4 regions of the Paenibacillus sp. FW101-FHT12H11 genome follow, and region 2 is predicted to be linked to each of the others. Evidence: riboswitches for the same ligand, from Rfam matches in the RefSeq annotation. Region 2 holds a riboswitch; each other region holds the start of a gene.

Region 1 (7,701 bases), on a different contig from region 2:
AGAAAATCATGTGCTGAGCAAAGATTTACGCATGCTCATCTGTATGTTGAATGCCGGGAACACCCATTCGGTAGCTCCCTCGTGTCTCTACACCACCTAGGCCATCAAGCCCCGTCACCGTCAAATCCATAATATCCAACATCGAAATCGTGTCCTTCACGGATGTATAGGATAGCTTTGCGGCGATACACAGCGGATCTAACGCGTGGATGAGTATACGAGCCGGCGAGCTGGCGAAATTGGCTCCAGCTCGAAGCAAAGCCTCAAAGTGTGACTGGCAAGCTCCAGCCACGACAATCATCGCGTCGCGATTGCGCTCATACTGCCGCGCTATTTGAACCGCGTTCACGAAGTTCTGCGAGTTCTTATAGCTGGACAAGCCGCCTGGCCCAGCTGCTTTGCGATGCTTAAGTATTCCGTCATGCCCTGTGATGACGACAATATCCGGCTTAATTTGCGGAAGCAGCCGGTGAAGCGCGTCGGCCATCTGGGGCTCGGGAATATAGAAGCCCTCAGCGGGCACACGAAGTTCACCATAGAGCTGCATGCTCTTGCGTAGATAAGTCGGATCACCGTCTAAGTGCAGCACTTTACCCGGGACTTCAAAATATCCCGCGTTCACTTTCTGCGTATGGGCAACCGAGAGTTGGTTTTTCTCCTGGAGCTGCACTTGGGCAACCGCCAGCCTTCGCAATGACTCGCGAAATTCAGGCGAACTCGACCTGGGATGGTCTATCGACTCTGTCGGGTTCTTCAACGTTAAGTCCACTAAAGGCGCGTCCGCAAGCAATCGGTAATCGACGCCGCGTAGGACTGCCTTCAGTTGATCGATACGTTCAATCTTAAACATGACGTCGCCGCCATAGGATTTACGGGTTACAAAATCACCTTGCCTCATCGCACAAATCCCCTCCATGGGTTATCCTATGGCGGGGCTGGGCATTTGGTGCGGGTTATTTACAGCCGTGCGCGCGAAGTGCAGTCGATAAGCGCGCGAATTCGTCCATGCTGAGTGTTTCGCCGCGGCGCGAAGGCTCGATGTTGATGTTATGGAGCAGAGTTTCCAGCTCCGATTTGTTTTCTTTCGTAAAGAACCTCGCAGCGAGGTTGTTGTACAAGGTTTTGCGCCGTTGGACGAAAGACGCCTGGACGACAGCGAAGAAGAAGTCCACGTCCGCCACCTCGACCGGCGGAGTTTTGCGCACACGCAGCCGGATGACGGCAGAGTCAACGTTCGGCTGCGGCACAAAGACGGTGCGCGGCACGATCGTGACAAGCTCCGGCTCGCAGTGGAACTGTACGGCAATGCTGAGGCTGCCGTAATCTTTGGTGCCCGGACGAGCCGCCATGCGGTCGGCCACCTCTTTTTGAATCATCACGACGATGTTCTCCAAAGGAAGCTTCTCTTCGAGAAGCTTCATAATGATCGGCGTCGTGATGTAGTAGGGCAGATTGGCGACGACACTGACGCCATCCAGCCCGTCGAAATGCTGCCGGAACAATTCCGGCAGGTCCGTCTTCAAAATATCGCCATGCACGACACTCGCATGGGGATAAGGCTCGAGCGTCTCGCCTAGGATAGGCAGGAGACGCTGATCGATCTCCACGGCCAGGACGCGCCCTGCGAGCTTGGCCAGCTGCTGGGTAAGCGCCCCGATGCCAGGGCCGACTTCCAGCGCGCCTTTGTTAGGCCCAAGCTCGGCAGCCGAAACGATCTTGCCCAAGATGTTCTGGTCGATCAGGAAGTTCTGGCCCAGACTCTTTTTGAGCACAAGATTGTGCTTTTTTATAATTTGTTTCGTCTTACTGGGTGTTGCGACATCTTCCACTGTTACAATCACTTCACTGCCGGGTATAGTCATAATGTAGCCCTCATTTATCTATAGGTTCTGAATTCTGAAATCCACTGTCATCCCTTACTTCACTTTCACTATATCTTTGGTTCCAGATGTTCCAAGGCTGCCTCAAATTCCTCACGCGAGATCTGGAACATCGCACATCGCTTATAAAATTGTTTGCCATTGCAGTAGCCGATGCCAAGGGCATTGCCAACGACGAGCCTTCGGGATGCCGCTTCCGGATGAACGATCAAGCCTGCGGCTATGAGATCCTCCATGGTAAGCTGCGAGACAGCCCCGTCGTACTCTGTCCGCAGGTTCTGGAGCGCCTCACGGACAATCTCCGGCGCTGCGTTCTCGACGCCGATGTCGCCCTTATACTCGGCCTGCGCCTGCGTGATGAAGGCATGCTTGCAGCCCGGCACCTTGGCTGCCACAATCTTCCGTATCCGCTCACCTGCGTGATCCGGATCCGTAAATATAATGACGCCTCTGCGCTGCTGCGCGAGGGCTATTCGCTTCAATACGGCTTGCCCGATGGCTGAGCCGCCTGTCTCTATTGTATCCGCCTCGACGGCTCGGCGAATAGCGGCCGTATCGTCTTTCCCTTCAACGACGATGACTTCTTTAATCATAATCGGTTCCCTTCCCAGTACGCAGAAAAAGAAGAGGGATTCCCTCTTCTTTCGCCCAGGCGGCTTGCCTGGCAACGTATATTGACATTGTTCCCGCTGAAACAGACGTTTACACGTTAATTCTCAGACGGCTTTTTCGGTCCTACGACATAGACCGTATATCCTTGTTTCGTTCCGAATTTATTAGCGTAGCCATGATCTTCAAAGTAAACATCGATCATTTGGCCTTTCACACCGCTACCAATGTCTTCAGCACGACGGAAGCCAACACCCTCAATGTAAACCCACCATCCCAGTGGGATAACTTTCGGATCTACCGCAATCGTTCTGCCCTCAGTAACTGTCGTTCCTGTATAGGTCTTCCCATACCCAGGAGAACCTTCGGCTTTGCCTGTCGAATCGGCTCCCGCTGAATAAGCCGTGAGCTTCACGTTCTTGAGGATTTGTTTATACCCGAATGTTACACCATTCTTAGAGACCTCATCCACGCTAGGGGATGACGCCGATAGAACAACAACAGGATTTTTTGTGCCAACGGACACAACTTTTTTAACGCTTTGTTCCTGTACTTCTTGACCTACAACAGCTTCTGCAACTAATACGCCATCTTCGTAAGTCTTCTCTTTCTTTTTCAGAAGTACGCCCTCTTTACCTTCTTGAACGACCTGCTCTTTACCCTTAAGCAACGATGCATCATTTTTCTTTTCCGTGTCGAATGCAATCGGCTCTGTTACTTCTTCCGTCTCTTTTTTCACACGGACGATTTTGATTTCATCGCCTGATCCCAAAGAGGCTGTCGGTTCGGGAGTCAGCTTATCGTGCTCCCCAAGTGCAATATGTAAACGTTGCAATGCACTTTCAACCGTTCTTGCAGTTGTGTAAACAGTGGTGGTCTTTCCATCAGCAGTCAATTGAATTGGAGAAGCGTGTTCGATGACGAATTTGTCCCCGCCCTTGATTGTAGCCGCAGGGTCTGCAGATATTTCATCGTGTTCACCAATCGTTATGGCTTGTTCATCCAGTAGGCGTTGCAGGACCCATTGCTTCGTGTGCACAACGGTTTCTTGTCCATTCACAACCACGGATACGCTCTTGGTAGCCGTACCGTACAACAACACCAAAAACATGAAAGTCATTGCGATTGAGATTATAGCCAGGCTTAAAATCAAACGCAAGTTTTCATGCTTCCATCGCAATGCGAAGGACATGCTGGATGATCGTTTTACATGGGTCTCGCTAAAAGAGATACTGCCCACTTCTTCGGTCCTCCTTCAAAGCCTCGCCGCCAGGTTACAGCATGATTAAATTTGACGCGACTAAGGTTTTTAATTTAACTTAACGTGTCGTCCATCGGCAGTGTTTGGAAACAGCTGCGTTCTGGTCGTCCCACCCCGCTTTGCTATTCATCATCCTATGAATTCCGGGTTACGATTAGTCGTCCGAAACAGTTAAAGGTCCTTATGGGGACAAAAAGCCAGCAAGAAGAGGACTCTTCTCGCTGGCTTAGTTTGCATAGTAAAAATACACAAATAGCACGCACGACAATCGTTACCTCTCTTACGCTTACGAGGTTAGCTGACGGATTCGGACGTGAGAGTCGCCCTACTCAGACGTAAACTTCCGTTCAACGTCCAAGATTCACCCCTGTTACTCACTCTGTTCACTTCGTCAGCGTTGGCGCTTTATAAGTTAACAGTGGTTCCCCCGTTCCCATAATTGGAACTCAGCGAATGGAAAAATGGCAAATTGGTTATTAAGTTATTATGAAAAGTATATTACGCTGTTAATCTCTGCCTGTAAAGGGATTAACACCTACTAAAAAGGGCTAAATCAATTAAAAATAGCTTATTTTCAAAATAAAACCACCTTTTATCTACTTTTAACTCATTATAACGTACGAATACTAAGTTTCTTCGTGTTTTCACTCTTAAACTAGGCTTCGAAACTAAATTTGTTTATAATTATCAGGTATGAAACACGTATATAAATTCCAATAATTAGCTATTTAGGGAGGCACTGAGATGGGTCCCATATTACAAGTTGACGCTTTATTCGGGGGATATTTACCAAATAAACCCGTTCTTCACGACCTCACATTTTCCATCCGCCAAGGTGAAATGATGGGATTAATTGGTTTGAACGGCGCAGGAAAAAGTACAACCATCAAGAACATCCTTGGACTGCTTCAACCACAAAGGGGTTCTATAAAAATTAACGGTTTGACGCTGGCCGAAGATCCGCTGCCTTACCGTGCCACTTACGCTTATGTGCCTGAAAGTCCAGAGCTTTATGAAGAACTTACGATTCGTGAGCATCTGGAGTTAACCGCCATGGCTTACGGCTTAACGAAGGATGACTATCTCTCCCGCTCGCAAGCGCTGCTCGAGCAGTTCCACATGCAGGACAAGCTCAACTCGTTCGCAAGCCATTTATCCAAAGGGATGAAGCAAAAGGTCATGATCATGAATGCATTCCTGATCGAACCTTCTCTCTACATCATTGATGAGCCTTTTCTCGGGCTCGATCCGCTAGCCATCCGCTCATTACTCGAGTTGATGGTCAAAATGAAGAGACGCGGCGCGTCATTTCTCATATCCTCGCATATTTTGTCTACGATTGAAAAATATTGCGATAACTATGTCGTCCTGCACAAAGGACATATGGTCGCCCAAGGCGATTTAGTCGAATTACGTCAGCAGACAGGACTCCAGCAAGCGTCATTGGACGACATCTTTTATAAGCTTGTAAAAGGAGAATTGGTATGAAGGCGATGGACATGGATACCCGTGCCCTATGGCAGAAGAGATTTGAACATTATATGAAGGAATCCATGGGTTACCTGCAGTATGCAGCGCGCAGCAATTTTTTTGGCTTCCTGCTATTTCTTGTCATCCTTTCTTCCTATTATTATGCAAAAATACTACAGCGCCTTCCGACAGATTATCCTTATCTGTGGATCGTCCTTTTGCTGCTGGTACCTTTGTTAGCCTCAAGCCCCATTCGCACGCTAGCCAGAAGCGCAGACCGTATGTTTCTACTGCGCGTTGAACATCAGATGGGTCCTTACTTCCGCGGCGGATTCATGTACAGCTTAGTGCTTCAAGCCTTCTGGACATTTCTGGCATGGGTCGTCCTATGGCCCTTGTATCATCACTGCCTTGGCCGCGATGAACAGCATTTCTTATGGATGCTTGCCTTGCTTCTATTAATGAAGGTAGGCAATTTATTGGCCAGCTGGCAAGAAAGCCGATTCACTCATGAGCGCGCAAGAAGGGTTTCCGTTAGCTTCCGCTGGCTGGCAACAGCCGTGCTGATTTCGCTGCAATTTCTGACAAGCGTCCTCTGGGCAAGCGGAGCTGCTCTTGTCCTTACACTGGTTTGGTTAACCGCTACGCATTACGTATCCAAATACTACATCGGATGGGATTATCTCATTACGAAGGAACGGCAGCAGCAAGCACGATTATATGCCTTTTTCAACTGGTTCGTGGATGTTCCGCAATTGGGTACGCGAATAGCCCGCCGAAGCTGGATCAGCGGGGTCACAAGATTTATTCCTTTTAAACAAGATGCTGCCTATCTCTACATATATATGAAAACATTTCTACGTACGGAGCTATTCGCGATTGTCCTGCGTATATCCTTACTAGGCACATTAGCCATCGCCGTTTCAAGCAGCAGCACAGCGAGACTGCTCATCTTCTTTATCGCTTTGATTATTTCCATGGTTCAACTAACGCCACTTGAGCGTTCACACCGCTATACCTTTTGGCTCGACATGTACCCGCTTAACCGTCAGTTGAAGGCCGGCTCCCTAGCCTTCATCATTTGGTCAGCCTTACTCCTAGAATTATGTATGCTTTCGATTCCGTTTATGATTCGATCTTCACTTATCTATATTGTCGTGCCGCTCATCGGCTTCCTCTTTATCTCACTCAGCTGCGGAGTTTTTCTACGACGAAAATTTGCAAAAAGCGCTTTACTTGAGACCTAACAAGGCTATGGCGTTGTTTGTCGTTATTTCTGCAAGTTCTTCCAGACTTATCCCCTTGATTTCAGCGGCGGTTTCGGCAACCAACCGAACATAAGCCGATTCATTGCGCTTGCCGCGGAAAGGATGCGGGGTCAAATAAGGAGCATCCGTCTCGATGAGTAAGCGGTCCAAAGGAACCTGCGCCAGCACTTCCTTGGGCTGCTTTGCATTTTTGAAAGTGACAGGGCCTCCGAAGGAAATATGGAAATTCATAGCCAAACACTGCTTGGCCGTCTCCCAGCTCCCCGAAAAGCAATGCATGATCCCCCCGACTTCTGCTGCTTTTTCTTCTTTTAAAATAGTCAAAATATCCTGATGCGCATCTCGGTTATGAATCACAATCGGCATTTGAAGCTTTCGCGCCAACCTGATTTGCTCCCGAAAAACTCGTTGCTGTACATCTTTAGGCGACTTATCCCAATAGTAATCAAGCCCGATTTCTCCGATTGCCACCACTTTTTCGTGCTGACACAGCGATTCGATCCATTCCAAATCTCCTGGCATCATGTCAATTGCATCTACAGGGTGCCAACCTACTGTTGTATAGATAAAATCATATTTTTCAGCAAGAGCTATTGAACTAGGAATTGTTTCCCGGTTAAAGCCAACATTCACCATTCTGGTAACACCGGCTTCACGAGCACGTTGTATAACCTCGTCCTGATCTTCCTGAAATTGTTCCGCATTCAAATGCGTATGTGAGTCTGTCAGCATAGTCTTCTCCTTACTTCCTCTTATGTATTATTCCTGCTCGCCTAGCATCTCCCAAAGCTCCGGATATTCAGAAGCATTCAGACGTTCAAGCAACTCCTCGGGGTAATAGACATGATGTTTACCCATTTGAAAGCCGCTAATCGACTGCACGATTTCCGAGCGGTGAGTGATTTCGGTCAGCGTCTCTTTATGATCCAAAAGCAGAATCGGCAAATTATCCTCTGTCTCTCCCGGCCTGTACACATCATAGGATTGATTCGACGGGAAATCAATTTCCATGTAATAAATTGGATCGAGCCCAACTTCGGCCATGACTTTCTCCATAAGCTGAATCATACGCTGATTCGACTCATCAAAAGTACTGTACTTATACAATTTGCGGTCTAAGAATCGCTTACACATATCGGCAAGGATGGGATCCTTCTCGCTCATCCAAAACGTTAGCATCGCCTGCATCACAGATTCGTCCAGAAGCAAATAA
Region 2 (7,701 bases):
CTTCGCGAATCACATTGCTCACATCTTTGGTTCCTGCGATGCCATATGCGGCTCTGCCATTCACAGAGAGCGGCCGATGCTCGGTCCCGTGGTTTTCGATTTCAAACAGCGGGTTCGCCGCCAGCTTGGCAAAAATGTCCGGATTGGCGGCAAGCCATCTCGCATTAACAAACAAGGTCGCCGGAATTTGCTCCTTGATCAAATAATCGATCAACTTCTCATCGTAACCGCTGCCTTCTTTGCCGCCGCAAGCGTCAAAGGTCAGGGCGATCACCTTATCCTGCGTCACAAGATGTGTCCGCACGCCGGGGATGTTCTCGCCCCATTTTTCCGGAACTGCCTTATGATAGCGTTCCACTAAGGTCTGGGCAAGCGAAGGCGATTTCACAGGTAAAAGTGGCGCGTCTGCCGGTGATACTGGGTCTGTCGGTATCACTTGCGAAGAGGGCACCGGAGTAATGGTGCCTTGCACTATCGGCGTTGCAGATACAACAGAATCCGGTCTTTCCGACACTGCCGCTTCGTCCGCAAGCTTCATCGGCCCTCTTTCCACCCCACAACCTGTAAGCGTTATCAACGCACTCGAAAGAAAAAGGAAGCACACTAAGCGCTTCCTCATTTGTGTTTTCTCCAATCCAGCTTGCTCTTCTCGAGCAGGTGGCCGAAATCATTCTCCAGCCGCTTCTCCTCCGCCTTGCGCGCAGCCTCCGCTTCAGCTCTGGCAGCATCTTTACGAGCCTGTTCCTCAGCTTTCATCGCGTCAGCCTGAGCCTTCAGCCCCGCTAAGATATCAGGGCGCAGCAAATCTTTGAGTGTCGCAGGTTTATCTTGCGCGCTAGGTTCAGCGGTAGTGTTTGACCATTTCTTTTTTGCCATAAAAGGTTCACCTCTGTTCCATTTCTACATCCGGTTTACCCCTTTATTGTACACCTCTACTCATGCAAATGATAGGGCACCGTCGCAACGACGATATCTTTATCGGCTTGCAGCTTCGAGCGAATACGTGCGGCAGACTGGTTGTGGAGCAGGCGGTGCCACCATTTTTTCGGCATGAACTGGGGCAGGATCACCATGATCGATTGCTTTTCCGAAACATGGGTATCGACCCTTTCAATAAACTCAGCCAACGGCTTCAGAATGGTCCGGTAACGGGATTTGAACACGACAAGCCGAACACCCGGATCCCACTTATCCCATTTCTCCTGCATCGCTTCTTCATCCTCATCCGAAAACGAGACGTAGAAGGCAATGACATTGGGAGATAAAGATTTGGCATAGTTCAAAGACTGCGCCACTACGCGGTGAATACCCGCAACAGGAACAATGATCACAGGTTCTTTAATGCATACGCGTTCTTGCGTGATATCAATGCGCAGTTGTTTGGCTACATCATCATAGTGATTGCTGATTTTGGTTATTCCCCAAAGCAATAGCGGCGTCACAATAATAACAATCCAAGCGCCTTCACTAAATTTGGTGATACAGAAAATAATAAGAACGGCAAGGGAAACGATTCCCCCTAACCCATTAATAACGAACTTGCCGATCCAGCCGGCCGGTCGTTCTCTGAACCATTTGCGGACCAAACCGCTTTGGGCCAGGGTAAAAGATAAAAAGACGCCAATCGCATAAAGTGGAATAAGTGCATCGGTTTTCCCTTTGAAAATGACGAGCAAGATACTTGCCAAAACACCTAACGTTATGATCCCGTAGTGAAACGACAACCGATCTCCCCGGTACGAGAACATGCGCGGAAAGTTTTTATCCTGAGCCATGATGGATGCCAAGATCGGAAATCCGTTGAAGCTCGTATTCGCAGCCAATACCAGAATCAGCATGGTGCCAATCTGTGTGGCATAATACATGGCGCCACGGCCAAACGCCTGCTCCGTAACCATCGACAAGACCGAAGTATGCCCGTGCGGATCAGGTGCAATGCCATAACCCAAGCTCAGCAAGGTGACGCCCCCGAAGACAATCGCCAGCAGCGTACCGAGCGAAGCCAAGGTTTTCTTGGCATTCTTGACAGATGGCGTACGGAAATGCGGCACCGCATCGGAAATCGCCTCGATCCCTGTCACGGCCGAGCATCCTGATGAAAAAGCTTTTAGAATTACAAACAATGTCAATGAGCTCGTCATCGAGCTGGGAACAACTTGGAATTCATGCATATTCATGGATCCTGTCAGCATATCGAAGATCCCTTTGCCGATCAGCAGTAAGATACACAGGATAAAAAAGTACGTTGGAATCGCGAACACCGTTCCGGATTCAGAAGTCCCCCGCAAATTCAGCCACACCATCAACCAGACAAGCACTAGGGCTATGGGGACAATATAAGGCACTGTAACCGGGAAGGCCGACGTTATCGCCTGCACGCCTGCTGAAATCGAAACCGCAACGGTTAACGTGTAATCAATCAGCAGTGAAACTCCGGTGAGCCTTCCCGACATCATGCCCAAATTTTCCTTGGCCACCATGTAAGCTCCGCCGCCCATTGGATAGGCCTCAATCACTTGGCGATAACTTAATACAAGAAGCATGATTAAAGCAATAATCGAGATTGCAATCGGCAATGAGAAAGCAAAAGCAGCAACCCCTACAGTTGCAAGCTCTAGCAAAATTTGCTCCGTGCCATAGGCTACCGAAGACAAGGCATCTGATGACAGGATAGGCAGAGCCTTCCATACCTGCATTTTCTCAGATTCCAGCTCCGCTGATTTCAGCGGTTTGCCGAATACAATCTTTTTCAATGAGTCACTTGTCATGCTGTGAAATTCCTCCAAATAACCTAGTTTTCAGCTTGATTTCCCTTTTTTGGGCGCAAAAAAACACAAGGATAGACCTTGTGCTTAGCCACATGTTCTCCTTTCTCACGACCGCTTACGAGGTTAGCTGACGGGTTCGGGCTGCGAGAAATCTGCCCTAAAGGTAACTGCCGCATGCGACAAAACACACCTTACTCACCCCGTTGAAACCTATGGTTCCCCCGCTTTTCTGATAAGAAAATTAAGCGAAATATTCAACTGTTAACGTACGAGTTGATACTACTCTCTTATTGGCTCATAGTAAAGGAGAGAATAATCTTAAAAAAGATTATTCCCTCCCCACATTCATTTGATAATCCGCTTACAATGGTATAATCCTTTCAGTATCTCTGTTTTACTAGCTTATTGTCTGATTCATTGGATTTTAGGGTGTTTTAGCAAAATTAATTTCTCACATGACGCTTTCTAGTGGCTTGTTTTTGCTTGAAAATCATCTTTTTGAAGATGAGTGGGATACCGCCAATGAGAAATAAATAGCGGGCATCGATTATTTTTTTGAGGATTGCGGCCAGCCTGCCTTTCACTTTTTTGACCTTGAGGATGCCAATCGCTTCTCCGCGACCAAGCGAGGCGACCGTGCCTTTGTAATCGTAGGCAAAAGGTCTTAATGGCTTTCCACGCAGTGAATAAAATAAATTTTTGGCTGTGTTACATCCCTGTTGGACGGCGATTTGGGCATTGGCGGGGTATGGCGTGCCTTCCGGGCTCATGACAATCGAGCAATCTCCCGTAATAAAAACATCAGGAAACTGCAAGGAACGCAAGTAGTCATCCACCTTGACCCTGCCGCGTTGGACGTGGAAGCCCGCATCTTGCAGCAAGGAATTCCCGCGGACACCTCCCGACCAAATGACCGTGCCGGCAGGAATGAATTGGCCGTCTCCCAGCAGCACACCGCCGGGTTCGCATGCCTTGATGGCGGTAGATAGTTTATATTGAACCCCTTTGCGGCGCATCACGTCCATGCCGTATTCCACGAGATCATTCGGCAGTCCGGGCGGCAAAGCAGTAGGCGATGCTTCGATATTGATGATCTGAACCAGGGAAGGATCGACGTCAAACATTTGGCAAAGATCAGGAATCCGGTCGGCCAACTCTCCAACAAACTCCGTGCCTGTGAAACCTGCGCCACCAACAACGATCGTCAAATATTCCTTATGCTTGGAATCCAATTTATATTTTGCGAACATATACTGCGTATGCTGACGAATGAAGCGAACACTATTAATGCTGTTGATTGTCATCGCATACTCGCGCAATCCCGGAATTCCAAAGGTTTCCGTCTCACTCCCAAGCCCCACGACCAAATAGTCGTAGGTGAGGACTTCGTCCGCCAGAACCACCTTTTTTTCCTCAGGTACAATCTGCTGAACCGTCGCTTTGATGAAATGAATTTTCCGCTCATCGATCAGATCCTTAATGTCTACACGGGCATTCTCATGATGATCCGTGCCAGCTGCCGGCATGTGCAGATGTGTCGTCATGTAGTGATAGTCGTGTTTGTTCACCAGCGTGACCGCCACTTCATCTGCTTTGATCAGCTTCTGCAGCCTTATTGCCGTTACAAGCCCGCCGTACCCCGCTCCCAGAATAACCACCTTCGGTTTACTCATTCGAATCCTCTCCTCCGATTACATCAGCTTTTTTCTCTACCATCGTTGGTGAAAAAGATCAACCAAACCATTCATAGGTTGTCATGTGAAAAAAATCACATAGTTATTCAGGGCGTACACATGGTTTGGCTCATCATTAGTATATGTGCCTCTTTCTTAAAAATCACTGGAACATTGCCCAGCTTGGTCAAAAAGGGCTGCGTGACGCGGGGTGGCGGGCGTTGGCGGCATAAGTGCGCGGGGGGCGTTGGCGTTGCGGGGCTGATTGGCGCGAGCGAGATGCGGGTCGTAAGGCAGGGGATAGCTGGCGGCGGACGCGATGCGGGACGTCGGGCACCGGATGCTGGCGGCATACGCGATGCGGGACGTCGGGCACCGGATCGCTGGCAGCAGACGCGATGAGGGACTAAGGCGCTGGACCGCCAGTAGCGAAGCCTTGCCCCTTCTCATTGGATGAATTCCAATGGGAACGCCTTTATGAGGCCGGATTTCCCCGTTCCGTTGGATGAAATCCAACGAGGTAAGCGAAAATCAGCCCACAGAACGCCAATTTCCCCCTATGCATTGGATTTCGTCCAGCCAAATCAGCATTTTAACGTGGAAATTGGGACTTTCATTGGATTTTCTCCAACGGGAATCCACCTGTTCACTGCTCGCCCTTCCCCTCAGCCTCCAACCTGGCTTTATCCTCTAAACGACGCAAGCGAAAGCTGTTCATGCCCGCCACGCCCAACTCTTCCAGCAGGCCAAAATTCGCCCATGCGCCTACAACAGCTCCAATGCCGGGGACAAGCTGCAGCATTTTACGGAAATCAATGGTGTCCCGATATTCCTGCTGCAGCTGCTGCCAATCCACTTGATTCATATAGGCATCAGAAGGCGGAAAGCCGCTTGCGATCTCATGCCAATTCTTGATCGTGTCTAGTAGAGCAGGCTTTTTCGCCGGGCTGGAGAACGCGATTTGAAACACATACAGGATAAACAAGCGCTCTCTATAGTCCTTCGTGGAGTAGCCATAGGCGTGCGCAAGCTCGAACAGAAATTTCAGCTTGATCCCGATGAGAATCGGGAAGTCCGCCAAACCAAGCAGAATCCCACCCGCTCCCGTACCTGCTCCCTCGGCAGCGGCAATCTTTTTATAAAGCGACAGCAATTCCTCAGCTTTAGCATCACTTTCAGCCAGAGAAGCGCCTATAAGCGGGTCGTTCTGAGGAATATAATTCATCCCGAACAATGTCGTTTGAAACATCCCCTTGACAGTGGCCGTGATCGTTTTGTGCACCTTTTCCGGGATGAGCTTATTGATGTTTGTGGAGACGGTTTTCGAGGTTCTTTCGAGCAAATTCGGGGTCTTCTGTTGCCTTATTTCCCATAGCTTCACTTTACGCAGCGTTTGCTTCTCATAGAGGGTGTAATCAGAAAATTTCATGCTTGTCACCGCCGGTCGAGGTTCTTAGTTAAAGTATAGTATACGGGGCCTGCGTCCTCAAGATTCCCAATCCACCTCCACCTACAACCACTGAGCACAAAAAGAGCAGCTCCTCCAAAATGAGCTGCCCTCCCTCCTATTAGTCACGCATAACGATCAGCACGCCAAAAACAACTACACTCCAAATGACGATCAGCGTATCCTTTGGCTGCCAACTCAATGTGCTTTTTTTCAGCAGCTGCTGCTTGCCGTCGATTTTTTTCATCTCCATCGCTACAGTCATTTGCTCAGCTTTGTGAAACATGGCGAGAAGCAGCGGTACAACCAGCGCCGGGATATCCCGCATGCGTACCATGCCGGGTTTGATCGCTGCTTTGCCTCTGGCCCTCACAATCGCCGAAAATCGCTGCCACTCCCGTAAAATAAGCGGGATGAACCGAAACAAGAGAGAGACCGCCAAAGCAAATGACTCCACGGGCAGCTTCATTTTGCGAAAAAAAGACAGCGCCCAGTTCAGTCCCTGCACAAGCTGGCCATACGGCGTAGACACGGCTAACCAGTAGCCGGCCATCAGGATCAGAAACAAGCGCGTGAGCACGAAGCCCGCGTTCCACGCGCGCTCGGACGCGAAGCCAAGCGGGAATTGCCCGTCGGCCGCCCTCCACTCCAAGCCGCCCAGCACAATGGAGAGGAACATGAAGATCAGGAACGGCACGGCGATCTTCCAACTGCCGCGAACCGCGGCGCGCGGAAGGCCGAGGCACGAAAGGCCCAAGAGCAGCGCAGAAGCCGCGAGGCCGCTCCACACCTGCAGCTGCATCGTTCCGATGACCAGCAGCAGGTAGAGCAGCCACTTCGCGCGCGGATCCCGCGCTAGCCACGCGGCCTGTGGCGGCGCGGCTGGCGCTACGCGCGCGGGCCTCGGCGCTGCTGCTTGCGGCGCCGGCCCCGGGCTTGCGCTGCTACGCTCGCGCAGCGCCTGCAAGATCGCCGGCGCAGCAAGCTCCGGCGCGAGTAAATCCGGCGCGATGGCGATGCCGCGGCGCGCAAGGGCTTGAGCGGCCTCCACGCAGCTCGGGAGGCCGACCCCCGCGCGCGTGAGCAACTCCGGCGCGCGGCACAGTGCCTCCGGCGACCCGTCGAAGACGAGCTCGCCGCGGTCTAACACAAGGACACGGTCTGCCAGCGGCAGGAACGTGTCCAGGTCGTGCGTGGCGATGACGTAGGCGCCACGATGTCTTTCGCGAATGATGCGCAGCAATTCGCGGACGGCCGCCGCCTCGAGGCCGGCGGTTGGCTCATCCATGAGGAGCCAATCCGGCGCCGTGGCGAAGGTTGTCGCCAGCGCGAGCCGGCGCTGCTCGCCGCCGCTTAAGCCAAACGGCGAGCGCTCCAGGGCGAAGGCGCCGCGGGGGTCGAGGTCTGCGCAAGCCACGCGGATGCGGCGCTCGCGCTCGTCCGCTGCGAGCCGATAAGGGCGCAGCGAGTAGGCGAATTCCCCGCGGATGCTGCTGGCGAACAGCTGCTGCTCCGGGAATTGAAAAATCAAACCCAGCCGCAAAAGATGCGCTTGGTCTACCTTTCTTTTCTGCCACAAAGGCTGGTCATCAAGTGTGATAACACCTGAGGCCGGCTCCAAAATACCTGCCATCACCTGAAGGAGCGTCGACTTTCCCGAACCCGAATGTCCGATTAATACCGTAACGGAACCGTCTGAAAGCTCGAATCCGATATCTTTCAACAGCTGCTGACCGGGGTTGTCCGGGACGTTAATTTGAATATTTTGCAGGACTATAGACATGAATTTGCCACCGCCTCGGCCAGCTCATCC
Region 3 (7,701 bases), on a different contig from region 2:
TTCGGGATAAAGATCCTGATGGTAACGGTAAAAATGACACGTTGGGTGCTGCTTTTAACTATAATTACACGGGTATTATTCAGGCGATGTACGCATCCAACAAGAGTAACTGGTATCTCGATAATGATAAAATCGTGTACGGCGGGTTAACGGATCGGTATGCCGATGTGCTTGCTGAGCTTAAGCTTTTCTTCGATGAAGGGCTGATTGACAAAGAATATATCACAGACAAGAACTTCCAGAAGGAAAGACAGCTATTCGTGACAGGTAAAGCAGGCATCTACTTCGCAAGTTGGAACATTAGTGCCGAATACCGTGAATTGAAGCAGAATGTACCTAATTCGCAGCTTGTACCGTTGGAGCCGGTATCAACGAAGTATGGGAAGTTCGGCTTGTATCAAGAACCGCCGGCAAACCGTTTGATTGTGTTTAATAAGGATATGAAAAATCCAGAAGCCGCAATCAAATTGCTGGATTGGTGGATAGACAAAAACTGGTTCGATGTCAGATTCGGCACGGAAGGTGTTCATTACAAGCTGGTTAATGGTGTTCCTCAAACGATTGATGCCGAGAAGAATAAGAAGGAAACGATCTATGCGCCAGAGTATGCGGTGCTCGATCAATGGAGTCCGAAACCAGAGGATTTCGCTGTGATGGCGGCAACGGATGCGATCTCTCAAGAATATGCCAAAGTGCAGGGTGAATCACTCAAGGTGGCTATGAAAAATAAATACAGACGCGATATTCCGTTCAACCCGACATTCCCTGAACTGAGCGAAACGTCTACGTCATTCGGCCCATTGTCGGATGATATTGAAACAAAAGTCATTACAGGCGGTGCACAATATTCACCGCAATGGGGCATGGAACAGCTTCGCAAGGAATGGAAACGTCTCGGCGGCGATAACGTTGATAAATTAGCGCAAGATTGGTATGAGAAAAATGTGAAGGGCAAGTAAACGGCATAGAAGGCTAAGCAGCCTCCCGATTCGAACAGGAGTTGGGGGGCTATTTTATACGGATAAGGGAGTGTAATTCACAATGACAATAATTTCAAATAAGATGCTGCTTAATCAGCTTGAGAAATGGCACGAAGACTATACGCCTGAATTGCGGATGGTTCGCAAGCCTTTCCATACGCCGGGTTATCACAGTACGTTAAAAAATGTAGCGTTTACTCACCCGACCCTGGCAGCTTGTGTTTATACGCTGGGGTTGCTGGACAGCCGCCAGCCTCTTCATGTAGAACGAGCACAAGGTATACTTGAGCAGGTAATCAGCTTGCAGGATCAGAATCCGGAGCATGCTACCTTCGGGATCTGGTCTTGGTTCTACGAAGAGCCGCTTGAGAGAATGGCTCCGCCAGATTGGAATTGGGCGGACTTCTGCGGCAAGCGGCTGGTGCTGGCCGAGCAGAGGCATTCCGATATCTTGAGCGCGGGGCTTCGCGAACAAATCAGGCATGCGCTTTATTGTGCATGCGACGCCATTATCAAGCGAAATGTAGGTCCTAGCTATACGAACATTGCCATTATGGGCGCTTTCGTTACTTTGCTTACAGGCGAGGTCTATGGCGAAGAAAAGTACTTGAATTACGGCTTGGAGCGTTTACGCCTCTTTAGCGAATACACGAAACAGCTGGGAACTTTCCAGGAGTTTAACAGTCCGACATACACGATCGTGGCGATACAGGAATTGTCCAGCATTCATACTGCGACCCAAGTTGCGGAAGCGAAACAGCTCAGCTCGGAGATGCTGGATGTGGCATGGGGGATGGTTGCCGAGCATTTCCATGTCCCCAGCAAGCAATGGTCAGGTCCGCACAGCCGTGCCTATCATACGATGATGACGCCGGAAGTTTTATCGTTCTTGCAGCTTGCCAGCCAAGGGGAGTTGAACTTCATGCCAGACGATCAACTGACATACAATCTGGACTGGTATGGCAATGATATCGGATGTCCTGAGAAGTACATACCGGCATTCAAACGTACAGAAACAGCGGAGCATGTACAGACGATTAGCAAAGACGAAACTGGCAATACGGTTAACCAAGCAACTACATATATGGAAGGGCCGGTTAGTGTGGGAACCTTCAGCAAAGATGTGATGTGGAATCAGCGCCGCAATTTGCTAGCTTATGTACGCAATGGTGACGCATCCACCTACATTCATTTGCGCCTTCTGAACGAAGGCTACGACTACTCTTCCGGAATTTATTCCAGTGTTCAAAAGGGGAAGGATGTGTTGTTCGGCATCGGATTTTGCACGAATGGCGGCAATACGCACATTGGACTTGATCCCATTGACGGGACTATCGAATCAGCGGACCTAAGAGTTCGCTTTGAGATTGGAGGCAGCCTGCATGAGGTTAAGGCGGAGGCTGTTTCGCCAGCAGCCGATTCAGCTTTGGTACACATAGCTGGGCAGACACTGCAGGTGAAAAAAATATTCGCAGCCTTTGACGGGGAACAGCCAAGATGGGAGCTTGGGCAGGAGCGGGATAAACGGTTTCTTGACTATGTCATCTACACCGGCGAGCGGAAGAAATTTGATTTCGCTAGCATGCAGGAGGCACTACTACTGTTTGCATGGCGTTTGGGTGAGCGGGGAGATGAGCTCGACGCTGCTGCTTCCGTCGTACAAGCGAACACAGAGGTTCAGGCGGAATTCCGTGCTCCAAACCGCTCGGTACTGCAATTGACTTTGCCGCTTAAACCTGCCGAGAAGATGAAGATGCTGCGGCCTCGGCCCTAACATTAAGAGAATGGAGTGATCACAGATGGCTAAAGGTTCTACGACTCGTAACGAGTTCCTTCCGTTTGCCGATGCCTATACGGGCCGATCTATGACTCGTTTGACAGTCCCGGAGCAGGTGAATCATCATCCTTATTTTTATTATAAAATGATCACAAACGACAATCGCTATCTCATTTACGCAAGCGAGCGAGGGGGATCCCGTCAGCTTTATCGGATGGATCTCAACGATGGAACGGCCCTGCAATTAACGGAAGGACCCGATATTCACGATTTCAGCTGCAGTCTGACGAGTGACGACAACTACTTGATATATTGCAGGGATCAGCGAATTATGCGATTGGATATGACGACGCTGATGGAAGACGTTCTCTATACGACACCTGCAGGTTGGAAATCCAATGCCAATCCCGGTCTCAGCTCAGATGACAAGTATCTCGTACTAGTCGAAATCAATGAAAAGGATGTCGTACCAGGCAAAGGGGATTGGTCCAATTTCGAGCCGCAATGGGCAGCGAAACCGCACTGCCGAATCATCTACCTGGATATCGAACAGCGAACCAGCCATATCGTACATGAGGAGCTGGACTGTTGGCTCGGGCATCCGCAAATTCGTCCCAATGACCCATCGACCATTTTATTTTGTCATGAAGGTCCTGGGCATCTGATTGATGCCAGACTCTGGCTAGTCCAAAAGGACGGGACGCGGCTGCGCTGTGCGAAGAAACAGACGCATGATGAGCTCATCACGCATGAATATTGGCTTGCTGATGGCTCTAGATTCGCTTATGTGTACCGACATAAAGATGATCTCTATCACGAAAGTATCCGTTTCATGGACTCAGAGACATTAGTGGAAGAAGTGTGGATGAATTGCTCCAAGTATTGCCACTTTATTTCGAATGCCAATCATACGATGATCGTCGGGGATGGGCAGCTGCCCGAGCAGCACTTCATCTATTTAGTGGATGTAGAACGGAGACAAGAAGAGCGGCTATGCTCCCATGGAACCAGCTGGAAGTCATACGGCAACACACAGGATGCTCATCCGCATCCGGCTTTTTCTCCAGATGGCACATTTATCATCTTTACTTCTGATATGGAAGGTATTCCTTGTATATATAAAGTGGAGTTGTGACCATGTTCGAGGCAGCCGGCTAGTTTGATCGACTGCCTCGAATATATCATTGACATTAGTTTGGCGTCAAACTATAATGCAGATATGAAACCAACAGATGCTGTATCACTTATATCCAGAATTAGAGAAAAGACCAATCGGTTTATCATATCCGAAATGGCGAAATATGGAGTCGACGATATTGCCATTTCACATGGGGATATTATCTTTGCTTTATTTAAGATGCCTAGATTGACTATGGCGGAAATTGCCAAGAAAATTGATAAAGATAAGTCTACGGTGACTGCACTTGTCGACAAATTGGTCCGACTTGGATACGTAACAAAAGAAAGGGACACCGTAGATTCAAGGGTCGTCTATGTTGCCTTAACACCAAAAGGGGAGGAACTGAAGCCCGTATTCGAAACCATCTCAGAGAAAATGTTAGATGTTTTTTATATGGACATTTCGGATAAAGAAAAGGAAGAATTACTGAGAATTCTAACGAAAATTTATAGAAACTTTTAATTTTTTTTAGAGTAATAGTTTGACGTCAAACTATATAACGAGGAGGAGCTTATCATGAAAGATTACACAAAAGATTTGCCGGATCATCGTGTGAAATATATCGGAGAAAATGATCTATTTGTAGAAATTTTCGAGGGAGTTGAGCTACAGAAGGGAGCTTCAAAAAGACCTCCGCTTTTATTTGTACACGGTGCCTACACGGGCAGTTGGATGTGGAGCAAATACATCCCACACTTTATAAACAGGGGATGGAATTGTTATGTTATGAATTTGAGAGGGCACTACAAAAGTAGAGTGCTCGATTTGACAAATGTCACATTCGAAGATTATTTGGAGGATATCAAAGAGGTTTTGGCCGAGTGTAAGGCTCCACCAATTCTCATAGGATTTAGCATGGGAGGAATTTTGAGCCAAAAGCTGGCTGAAACCATCGAACTTGCAGGTTTAGTGGTGATCGATACAAGCATAAGCAAGGAAGTTTATGAAGCTGTACCCTACAAAGAAATAGCTGCTATGACAACAGGCGTTTTAATGCCTGCACCATCCCGAGATGAGAATTCCAGTATAGATGAATCAGCAGATGACATTGATTTTCAGAGAAAGTATATAACGGTGGAGTCATTAAAAGCATTTAACGATTTTTATTTTTCATTGGGAGTAAGCGGTGGAATATCGATAGACAGCAGTTTGATGATTCATCCAGCCTTGGTTATTAAAGCCATTAATAGTGAAGAGGATGACCGGAGGGGAAAGGCGACAGCGGACCTTCTCCATGCTGAATATACAGGATTTAGGGAAACGACTCACACCGGATTGCTAGTTGGGCAAAGATATATGGAAGTAGTAGATCGGATCATGATTTGGTTACAAGGGATGCATGACTAAGGACATAGAATAGATAAGAAAATATTACTATTGCTTCTCCTCATACATTGGAGTAAATTGATAAAATACGCTTAATTCTTTAGATTAAAGAAGCGGGGGAACCAAGTTTCCTGGGGTGAGTACACATGTAAAGTGTTAGGGTTAACTTTCAACCCGAATCCGTCAGCTAACTTCGTCAGCGTAGAAAGAATGGATAGAAACATTTAATGGAACTATGTGATTTAAGGTTCTATTCCCTCGCTTCCTTTTTCTCTTCTAGAGAAAATAGGAGGAACTAGACATGCTGCTTATGAAAGTAACCAAAGAATGGAAGAATTTTCTCCCTTGGAAGAGAGCCAACGATTCTGTACAGCGTCAACAGGAGATTCTTCATTTAAAACAGCGGTTGGAAGCGTACGACATTCAATTTCCGAATTTGGCTTACCAACCATCAGACGTCGAAACACAGACGCTAATGGAAATTAGCAAAACGGTCGCTCAAAACAATGAGCTGCTTTACCAACTTAGCTCGGAAAAGGAATTAGCGGTTGAACAATCGCTAGCCCATCGCGTCGGAACCACGCTCCAAATTTTACAGGATCACCTCAGCTTTATCGTAACCATGGCGCATATTTTCAGTGGCCCGTATCCTTGCCTAAGAGCGTACATCAGCCATACCATTTAACGATCTTCAACAATAGTGAAGGAGCTTGCCTGGCGGCAGCTCCTTTTTCGTTTATTTAAGTGAATAGATACGGCCAAAAAAGCGCGTGATAAGCTCCGCAACTTGCTGGCTTTGCTCTTCCAGAACAAAATGGCCCCCGCATAAAAAGTGAGTTTCCACACACGTTAATAGTTCTCCGAAAGCAAGAGCCCCTTGCACCGTAAAAATAAAATCATTTTTGCCCCAGGTTATGAGCGTAGGAGGTTGATAAGTTCGCAAGTACTGCTGCCAAACAGGGTATTGTTCGACGTTGGTCCGATAATCGTAGCCCAATTCCAACTGGATTTGGCTATTCCCGGGTCGATCCAAAAATAACTGGTCCATTAAATAACCATCGGGACTAATCCGGTAGGGATGACACACGCCCGTAACATACTGCATTTTTGTAAAATGAAAGGTTGCAAGCTGAGCAAAGGCCGCTTCGGTTGCAGGATTTCGATTCGCCCAGAGAGCTTTGAAGAGATCGAACGGTTCCCCTAAGCCGTTTTCACTGACTACGGCATTTTGAATAACGAATCCTAGAATACGGTGCGGATTCCGAACGGCCAGTCTGAACCCGATAGGACCTCCATAGTCATGGGTGTACAATATATATTGGGAAATGCCGAGATTATCAATTAACTTTTCAATCAGAATGGATAGATTCTCGAAGGTGTAAGCAAATTCTTCTGTGGAAGGCATACTGCTATTTCCGTATCCAAGATAGTCAGGAGCAATGAGATGAAAGTGGTCTGTGAGTTGAGGAATTAAATCCCTGAACATATGGGATGAGCTTGGAAAACCATGAAGAAGGATGATGGTTGGGTTGTATGGACTCCCGGCTTGGCGAAAAAATAACTCCCAACCGTCAATCTTCATTTTTTTATAATGTACCATAATGTCAACTTCCTCTCCGGCGAGCGCATACTATTCCCTAACAAAAATATGTGAATATGAGTTATTTAAGTACTTAGGAGCTAGAGGACGTGGTACAATTTAATTTAAGGTAAGCTAATTAGTTGTTATCTTCATTAAACTGGTATTCATCCACATGAAAGGGAGAGATCAGCCATGAAACAAGAACTGCTAAATGAGCCATCGAGAAATCAAGCTTCCAGCACGCCAATCATTACCGAACTAAAAGTAATTCCAGTTGCAGGGCATGATAGCATGCTCTTCAATCTTAGTGGAGCGCATGCTCCATTCTTTACACGTAACATCGTAATTCTCAAAGACAGTGCAGGTCATACGGGCGTAGGTGAAGTACCGGGCGGCGAGAATATTCGTAAAACGCTTGAAGACGCGTGCCCACTGGTTATCGGTCAATCGATCGGCCAATACAATAACATTCTTACGAAAGTTCGCAAGCAATTCGCTGATCGGGATCAGGGAGGACGCGGTTTGCAGACTTTTGATCTACGCATCACGATACATGCCGTTACGGCATTGGAAGCAGCACTACTCGATCTCTTAGGTAAATTCCTGGATGTTCCGGTTGCAGCACTGCTAGGAGAAGGTCAACAGCGCGATAAAGTAGAGATGTTAGGCTACTTGTTCTATGTCGGGGATCGGAATCGGACAAACCTTCCGTATCTGGGCGCTGAGAATGCAGCGAATGATTGGTTTCGACTGCGTAATGAGGAAGCGCTTACACCCGAAGCCGTCGTGAAACTTGCCGAAGCAGCGTATCAACGATATGGCTTTAATGATTTTAAGTTAAAAGGTGGCGTCCTGC
Region 4 (7,701 bases), on a different contig from region 2:
AGGGTCGCTTTTTATTAGAAGAGCTTCTTGCCTAAGACATGATCGAGTGGAACGTATCCAATGACCCGGCTGTCCATACTGTTATTCCGGTTATCTCCCATTACGAATACGTGATCTTCCGGAACCGTCCACTCCTTGTTCCCGTTTGCTCTCATCGCCTCATTCAAATACGGCTCTTCGAGCAATTGCCCGTTCCGGTACAATTTATCGTCTTTCATCTCTAAATGGTCGCCAGGCTTCCCAATCACACGTTTGATCCACACGTGTTTGTCATCGCCTTTTGTAAATAAGCTAAGCAGAGGGCTGTCCAGCAGGTCGTTCTTGAACGTCCGCTTCAAATCAACTCTAGAATCAATAATGACGATGTCTTCATAATTAGGTTCGTAGTTGAACGTATGAGAAAGCTTTGATACATACACGCGTTGACTGTCATGCAGCGTAGGGTCCATAGAATGACCCATTACTTTGGTCGATTGGAACACAAAAACGCCAAGAAATACGACTAAAACAAAAGAAATGGCAATGGAACCAAACCAGCTCCACAATTGCTTGAGAAAATTCATCCTTATCGCTCCCTTGTCCCATGTTGCTACTCAGCCAAGCCATGCTTAAAAGCATAGATGGCAGCTTGTGTTCGATCCTCCACACCAAGCTTGGCGAGTACGTTCGTGACGTGAAATTTCACTGTTTTCACACCGATAAACAAATCATCCGCCAGTTCCTGGTTCGACTTCCCTTTGGCGATCAGCCGCAGGACTTCCATTTCCCGATCCGTCAGCTCTTCATGCGGTTCCGCTGCCGCCTTAGGCTGTCTGAAACGGTTCATAATCTTAGAGGCAACCTGAGATTCTAGAATGGATTGCCCTTTGGCCGCGGCTCGAATCGCTTGAGCAATCTCGGAAGCACGAGACGTCTTGAGCAAATAACTGAAGGCTCCAGCTTCAATCACTGGATACATTTTCTCATCATCCAAGAAGCTAGTCAACACAATGACTTTACACTCCGGATACAGCTGCAGCAGCTTCCGGGTTGTTTCGATCCCGTCCATGCCTTCCATGACCAAATCCATCAGCACGACATCCGGTCGATATTCCTGAGCCAATCGAATGCCATCTTGCCCGTTGCTGGCTTCTCCGACCACTTCAATGCCATCTTCTGTTCCCAGAACAGCGGCAAGTCCGATCCTCACCATTTCATGATCATCGACAAGCAAGACTTTAATCAATGTATCGTCCATTTGCTTCTCCTCTCGTCATCAGAACTGTTTTCCTGTTTTCCACTGCCATCAGTCCAATCGCTATACACTTTCCACTGCATCTGTAGCTAGAATCGGCACTCGAATTTCGATACGTGTACCCCGATCAGGAGCCGTAATAATGTCAACAGAGCCGCCAATTTCGTTAACCCGCTCCTTCATGGATACGATGCCGTAGGAGGTAAGTTTCTTCGCATCCAGTTCAAAACCGACACCATCATCGCGGATCGCCAGGCGAACGCCATCAGCGCGGTGCAGCAGCTTAACTTCGAGCTTATTCGCTTTGGAATGACGCAATGCATTCGAGAGAGCTTCCTGTACGATCCGGAACAGGTGATCCTCAATGCCTTTATTTAAACGAATCTCTTCGTCCATATCCCACGTAATCGCCATCGGCACCTTGGCCGCCAGCTCTTTGAGAAGCTCAACAAGCCCTTCGGACAATCGTTTTCCTTCCAAATGGATAGGCCGCAAATGAAGCAGCAGCGCCCTCATCTCCGATTGTGCAACGGAAGCCATCTCCTCAATCAGATGAATCTGCCGTTTGGCTTTCTCGAAATCCTTGTCCAAAGTTCGGCCAACAGCCGTTGCGGTCATCGAAATTGCGAACAATTGCTGGCTTACCGCATCGTGCAGCTCCCGTGCTAATCGCTGCCGTTCTTCAATAACAGCCGACAATTTCGCTTTCTCCGCAAGTTCGGCATTATTGTTAGATAGCCGCTGCAGGGAAGTAACCTGCTCTTCCCAACGTTTCATAATGCGACCGAGCTGCTCGCCGAGACGCCCGATCTCATCTTCGCCATTCTGGAAGCCTTCGCGGGCGAAGGTCCCTTTTTCAAGCAAAATCATCGTCTCCATCAGCGGCTCAAGCCGGCGTGTAATCCGTGAGCTGTTCCAGTAACCATACCCTGCGCCAATGCCTCCGATAATCACGATGGCCATGAAAACGAATTTCACACCTTCTTGCCAACTCGTAAATGGCGTGATTAGATTGTTTGAGTTCATAAAATAGATGATAGCGCCAAATACAAAAAAACTAAAAATAATCGATTCAGCCATACTGCGCCATATCATATTCGTTAATCTGCGTTTATAGCCGTCCAATATGCGCTGAACCTCCTCTAGACGTTACATCACTTTAATTTTAATATCTCCTACAATATACGAAAGCACAAGTTTCACGCGGTGGTCGCAGCTCTCATAATTGGACGATTGCCACTGTAATTTGTTCATTACACCTGATTCCCGCTCACTTGCAACTTGAATTTGGCCAAATGTAACGGATGCTCCTACTGAGACGCCAATATCATCTGGTACCTTTATATCTACATCGCCTATCACACCTTGCAGAATAAGCGTTGTTTCCTTTTGCTCTAGTATGGCAAGCGAGAGATCGATATACGTCTCCCCGATAATGTACCACGTTGAACTATTGCGCATGATCCAAGGCTCACGCCCCAAGCGAACGCTGTCCATCAGCTTCTGCTTCTGAATATAGGTGTCATCTTTATGCACTTGCTTGGACCGTATGAAAAAGAATCCTAATGAAATCAAAACGATAGCGAAAACAATCGTAATATGATCACCAAAGAGAATCACAGCCCCCACGCCGATGAGCACAAACCCTTTGCGCTCTTTGCGGGAACGGACCCGATGAATGCCCAGCAAGACGAGGATAATCGCAAGAATGGGGAAAAAGCCTATCGTATGATCCAGAAGCAAAAAAAGACCGGCGCCAATCAGCACAAGAGCTGTATTCCGGTTGCGGTTGTTTTTGGTTTCTTCGCCCATCGCTGCACCTCCTCTGGCTGCCGATTAATTCGTTCATATAGATTCCTAGCATACCATAAGAATGGACAGCCTCCAAGATGCAAATCCTTGCCCAGCAAGGCTCTAGCATGAGGAATGGAGGCCGGAATCCGGCTGCGCCGCATACTGTGCGCGGCGCAGTACAATCACGCGAGGCTTATTTCTTGTCGCGCCAATCCTGCTGAAGCTTGCGCAGCTCCTGCTGGAGGTTGCTGCCAGCCTCCTTCAGCGTCTCTTTCGACACGCGCCCCGCCACGCGCAAGCCCTGCAGCGCTTCCCGGCCGAGCTCGCGGCCGGTCGCTTCCAGCTCGCGCAATGCTTCGCGAGCTTCTTCCTTGGACAGCCCGCTTCGCGGCTGTCCCGTTCCTGCTGCGCGGCCGGCACGCAGCCCCGCCAGCTCGTCTGCGAGCGCCAGGCAGACGTCCTGGCTGCTCGCGTACTGCGCGCGGTACTGCGCGCAGGCTGCTTCCAAGCGCAGCTTCTCTTGCAGCGCCATACGCGCCAGCTCTTCGTCGCCTGCGCGCATGGCCAGTTCAGCCTGCTCGGCGCGCAGCTGCGCCATCTCCTGCGCGTCGACGCTTTGCTTGCGCAGCTCAATCGTACGCTGCAGCGCCTCCTCGTAGCGCTCCTCCAGCTCGGCGATGCCGCGCGATGCTCCAGCGTGTCCAGCGTGGCTGGAATGGCTGGAATGGCCGCCTCCCCGTTCATGCAGGTCCAGCTTGCTTGCTGCCTCCTGCCAAGCCATATCGGCCATTTTACCAATTCGATCAAATACGCTCATCATCCACACCCCCTATGTTCTTGTTGATTACAGTCTGAACTCCGCCGAATCGTTTTGTTTTTTTAGCATGCGATAGCCGTAATACATTAACCACACTGCAAACACAATCGCTAGGAAACCAGATAATTTTGTAATTAATATCAAAGCGCCAATGCCAAAAATCAGCCATCCCATCTTCTTGCCATGAGTTATCCCCACATAACCTAGCCCCACCATCGCCACAGGAACCAGCAGTCCCATGACATGAAAATGCATGCCCACTTGATGCATACAAATGAGAAAGCCTACTGCTATCAGAATCAGCGCCCAACTTTTTGATCGATTCATGCTCACTATTGCACCGCCCTTCGCGTAATCTTCATGCTACTATCGTAGCCGAAATGGATTCACGTCAAAACGGACTCCCGACTGTTTTTGTACCTAGACCTAAGTCCAGTATGGTCTAAGACCTTTAACCATATTTTGGGCGTTGTTTCCATTATTCTATCAATGATAGAATATTTGAAGCCGAGTCCGGTGCACAGACAAAGTGCCGGTACGGGGGACGATTTACATGGGGTGAATATTTGCTCTGTAAGCAGAGCAGACTAGGGAGAACCTTCTTCCCGAACCCGTCAACTAACCTCGGAGGCTCATTTTGAAGGAGGATTACCAATTGAATATGCTTACAAAAGGGTTAGCATGCCTTGCTGTGTCCTTCACAGTTTTGGCAGGAGGCTTTCTTTCCCCATTTTCGGGACATGCTTATGCAGCAGCCGCGAGTATGGACGTGAAAGTGCAAGTCAACGATGACCTGGTTCAATTTCCGGATGCCCAGCCTTATTTGGATGACAACCACGCTACACAAGTACCGATCCGTTTCGTAACTGAGAAACTGGGTTATGATGTACAATGGCAAAAGGAAGGCGACGCAATTAAAGTCACACTGAACAATGACAAGCATTCTATTTCCTTGGTGTCAGGTCAAAAAGAGGCCGAAATCGATAGCACTCCTGTCGAGATGGACACACACGCTGAGTTCCAAAACGGACGTGTCTACGTGCCGCTTCGGTTCTTAAGCAATGCTTCCGACATTCCCGTTCAGTGGGATGCAAGCAGCAACTTAGCGATTTTAAGTAAAGACGGCAATCATCACGCACCTGATTATGAGCTATTTGAGTCAACAGCCTACTCCGCTGATCCTTCTGAAAATGGAGGCTTTGGAGCATTGGACTATATGGGGAATCCATTAGGAATCGGAACCGTCGCTGTAGATCCATCGGTTATTCCACTTGGATCTAAGCTCTATATAGAAGGTTATGATTTCAACGGCCTGCCAAAAGGCGGCATGTATGCTTATGCAACGGATACCGGTGGTTCCATCAAAGGCAAACGCGTTGATATTTACATTCCAGGCTCCCAGCAATCCTTACGCAAATTCGGCTTCCAAACTGTAAAAGTGTACAAACTAAACCCGTGATGATCACGGGTTTTTTAATTTTGACGAACGTACTGAAAGCCCCGCATGAACTGTGATGAAACTCCGGGCACCTTAGGAATCTATGGATCTATTCGGTGGAATCACCTCAAAGGAACTGGCGTCCGCTATTCGCGGAAAAACGAGCATTTCTCTTTCGGAACGGAACTACAGGCTCTTATTTGTACTCAAACCTGTACTTTTTATAGAAGCCGGCAAAATAGAGTCTTGTAGATCCCCTAAACCAGCCGAAAAGGTGGTTTTCCTTGGAATAAGGTCCCACAGTTCCTTTTCAGCTCGTCGGAGCGTGCAAGTGCAGTGCGAGAGCGTTGGGTAGCCTGGAGACTCCCAACGGAAAACTAGCTTTTGATCCATTGAAGGGAACTGGAGTCCTCTATTTCCTCGTTCTCGGCTGAAATTTCCGAGAGATAGCGCACTAACAAAAAACGGCCCCGGAACACCGGGACCGAATCCTAAAAGAAATCCGCCAAATACGTCGTGCGCTGCGGAATTGCCGCTTCCAACCGAGTAACCAGCTCCTGCGAGCCTTGAAGCCGCTCAATTTTAGCCATAAAGCCCGCCTTTTGATAACTCATAAATAAGGCAGCCAACGTTTGAATACTACAACTCAGTATACGCTCATCTGCCGGTTGCTCGCCCTCAGCTAACTTGGTGACCTCCGCTTTCTCCCCGCTGCCTGTGAATTGCAATTGGAAAACGCCATCGTTCCAGTCCGCATGCGGATCAAAAATCCGCAAATAGATCGGCTCAACCTCTTGGCGCGGTTCAAACCGATACTGCTTCAGGAAAGCTTCCACATCGATAATACGCGCCGAAAAATATGTTATTTTCTCCTGCTTGAACTTAGGATCATGCACCAAGAAAGGAAGCTGATCATCCGCTGGCGCTTTAACCTCCACCTTCGAGATCATGGAATCATGATCGGCTATGAACTTCCATAACCCGCGTCTCGTTTCTTCATCCAAAAACACCATCTCATGAATGGTTGCTGTATACTCTTTTACTTGATAAAAGACGTACCCCGTCCGTTCACCCTTGGCATTAACATAGAGGGCTACCGTACCTTTTTTGTTTTTAAAATATCGATTATTCCACCAATTTGCGTCCCGCTCCATCATTCCATTAAATTGCAGGGCATACTGCTCATAAATAGGATTCAAAAGCTCCCATTCCCTCGTCACACGAACGATTGAACTGCCTTCCGGAGCATGGAATTTTGGAAGTTTATCCGCAGGAATTTCATATTTCAGGTAGTCAATATACGTCTCCCAGCCATACTTCCGATAAAATTCGAACTTAAACGGAGATAGAAAGGAGACGGTTTGCCCTTGCTCTTTCATCACCTTGAGCGCTTGAAGCAGCAGCTTCGCGACCATTCCGTTGCGCCTGTACTCCGGCCAAGTTGCTACTCCCGCAATTCCGCCCATGGCAAAACGCTGACCATTCAGCCACGTATGAAATTGGTTAATTTGAAGCTTAGCAGCTAGTTTCCCCTGAACAAAATAGCCCCAAATTTGCTTCGGATCTGTCCAACTGCTGCGATCTTCCTGCTCTTCTGCGCTCAGCTCATATTGAAAAGCAAACTGGGATAATGCAAGACTCTCCGGCAATTCCTGTTGTTCCAATGTTCGAATTTCACTCATTATGTATCACCTCATATACAAGTATACTGGAAAATCATTGACAATACCTATGCCTAATTAGGCGTTCTCCATTTAGAAATCAGGGCATACGTCCAATCAACGAATGTCTCTACGTCATATGATGTTGATGTATAGTGATTCAACCCACTTAAATACTTAAGAACCGGAGGGGATACTATGTCATATGCAGCTGGTTGTGGTACTGGATACGGATCTGGATACGGATCTGTAGGTGTCGTTCTTGTCCTTTATGTTCTGCTTGTTATCATCTTGGCTACTTTCGCAATCTAATCTTGCCTTCATTCCAACCTGACTATTCCTTGTAAATAGACCTGCTTACACCAACTTCTTTGAAAGAAGATGAGTGATAAGCAGGTCTTTTTTTATTTGATCGGATATATAAGAACACATTCGCCTCTCGCAAAACCTGAGCCTCCGGCAGGCAGTTGAATCAAACAATCCGCATCTTTAATGGAAACCATGATGCTGGACTTATCAATGCCGGAAGGCTTAACCCGCAAACAACCATTCTCGACATGCGTTGTCCCTCGGACATAACGCGGGAATGCCGAGCCTTTGTCGTAATCCACATCCAAATAAGCTGTCATGGCTTCGGGGCAAGGAGATAGGCAGCCTGACATCGCTTTAATCAGCGGCTTAGCAAATAGCTCAAAGCCTACAAACGATGCGCCGGGATTACCGGAGAGCGAGAGCAGCAGCCTATTCTCCCAAAAGG

What was found. Region 2 has a riboswitch for cyclic di-AMP ahead of AC3WTJ_RS14040 (APC family permease). Riboswitches for the same ligand answer to the same signal wherever they lie in the genome.
Region 1: linked by a shared signal. The riboswitch ahead of AC3WTJ_RS36100 (resuscitation-promoting factor) and the one ahead of AC3WTJ_RS14040 (APC family permease) in region 2 are both predicted to bind cyclic di-AMP.
Region 3: linked by a shared signal. The riboswitch ahead of AC3WTJ_RS23900 (hypothetical protein) and the one ahead of AC3WTJ_RS14040 (APC family permease) in region 2 are both predicted to bind cyclic di-AMP.
Region 4: linked by a shared signal. The riboswitch ahead of AC3WTJ_RS27935 (stalk domain-containing protein) and the one ahead of AC3WTJ_RS14040 (APC family permease) in region 2 are both predicted to bind cyclic di-AMP.

What each region holds. Positions count from the first base shown of each region.
Region 1 is NZ_JBYTCO010000018.1:57,151-64,851, forward strand. It holds gene yabG (sporulation peptidase YabG) at 26-898, opposite strand; gene rsmA (16S rRNA (adenine(1518)-N(6)/adenine(1519)-N(6))-dimethyltransferase RsmA) at 954-1,862, opposite strand; gene rnmV (ribonuclease M5) at 1,931-2,473, opposite strand; gene AC3WTJ_RS36100 (resuscitation-promoting factor) at 2,590-3,729, opposite strand; cyclic di-AMP (ydaO/yuaA leader) riboswitch at 4,019-4,212, opposite strand; gene AC3WTJ_RS36105 (ABC transporter ATP-binding protein) at 4,495-5,238, shown strand; gene AC3WTJ_RS36110 (ABC transporter permease) at 5,235-6,467, shown strand; gene AC3WTJ_RS36115 (TatD family hydrolase) at 6,453-7,220, opposite strand; gene AC3WTJ_RS36120 (HD domain-containing protein) at 7,248-7,701, opposite strand, start outside.
Region 2 is NZ_JBYTCO010000004.1:86,509-94,209, reverse strand. It holds gene AC3WTJ_RS14050 (polysaccharide deacetylase family protein) at 1-619, opposite strand, end outside; gene AC3WTJ_RS14045 (YqkE family protein) at 616-876, opposite strand; gene AC3WTJ_RS14040 (APC family permease) at 933-2,768, opposite strand; cyclic di-AMP (ydaO/yuaA leader) riboswitch at 2,866-3,026, opposite strand; gene AC3WTJ_RS14035 (NAD(P)/FAD-dependent oxidoreductase) at 3,212-4,441, opposite strand; gene AC3WTJ_RS14030 (hypothetical protein) at 4,562-4,843, shown strand; gene AC3WTJ_RS14025 (EcsC family protein) at 5,088-5,870, opposite strand; gene AC3WTJ_RS14020 (ATP-binding cassette domain-containing protein) at 6,010-7,671, opposite strand; gene AC3WTJ_RS14015 (ATP-binding cassette domain-containing protein) at 7,662-7,701, opposite strand, start outside.
Region 3 is NZ_JBYTCO010000007.1:302,014-309,714, forward strand. It holds gene AC3WTJ_RS23875 (extracellular solute-binding protein) at 1-959, shown strand, start outside; gene AC3WTJ_RS23880 (DUF8769 domain-containing protein) at 1,042-2,754, shown strand; gene AC3WTJ_RS23885 (oligogalacturonate lyase family protein) at 2,780-3,892, shown strand; gene AC3WTJ_RS23890 (MarR family winged helix-turn-helix transcriptional regulator) at 3,917-4,399, shown strand; gene AC3WTJ_RS23895 (alpha/beta hydrolase) at 4,454-5,284, shown strand; cyclic di-AMP (ydaO/yuaA leader) riboswitch at 5,343-5,481, shown strand; gene AC3WTJ_RS23900 (hypothetical protein) at 5,565-5,948, shown strand; gene AC3WTJ_RS23905 (alpha/beta fold hydrolase) at 6,000-6,863, opposite strand; gene gudD (glucarate dehydratase) at 7,038-7,701, shown strand, end outside.
Region 4 is NZ_JBYTCO010000009.1:384,805-392,505, forward strand. It holds gene lepB (signal peptidase I) at 15-563, opposite strand; gene AC3WTJ_RS27910 (response regulator) at 590-1,237, opposite strand; gene AC3WTJ_RS27915 (sensor histidine kinase) at 1,298-2,359, opposite strand; gene liaF (cell wall-active antibiotics response protein LiaF) at 2,384-3,046, opposite strand; gene AC3WTJ_RS27925 (PspA/IM30 family protein) at 3,222-3,848, opposite strand; gene AC3WTJ_RS27930 (LiaF transmembrane domain-containing protein) at 3,873-4,172, opposite strand; cyclic di-AMP (ydaO/yuaA leader) riboswitch at 4,341-4,493, shown strand; gene AC3WTJ_RS27935 (stalk domain-containing protein) at 4,507-5,304, shown strand; gene AC3WTJ_RS27940 (GNAT family N-acetyltransferase) at 5,775-6,965, opposite strand; gene AC3WTJ_RS27945 (sporulation protein YjcZ) at 7,143-7,256, shown strand; gene AC3WTJ_RS27950 (molybdopterin molybdotransferase MoeA) at 7,349-7,701, opposite strand, start outside.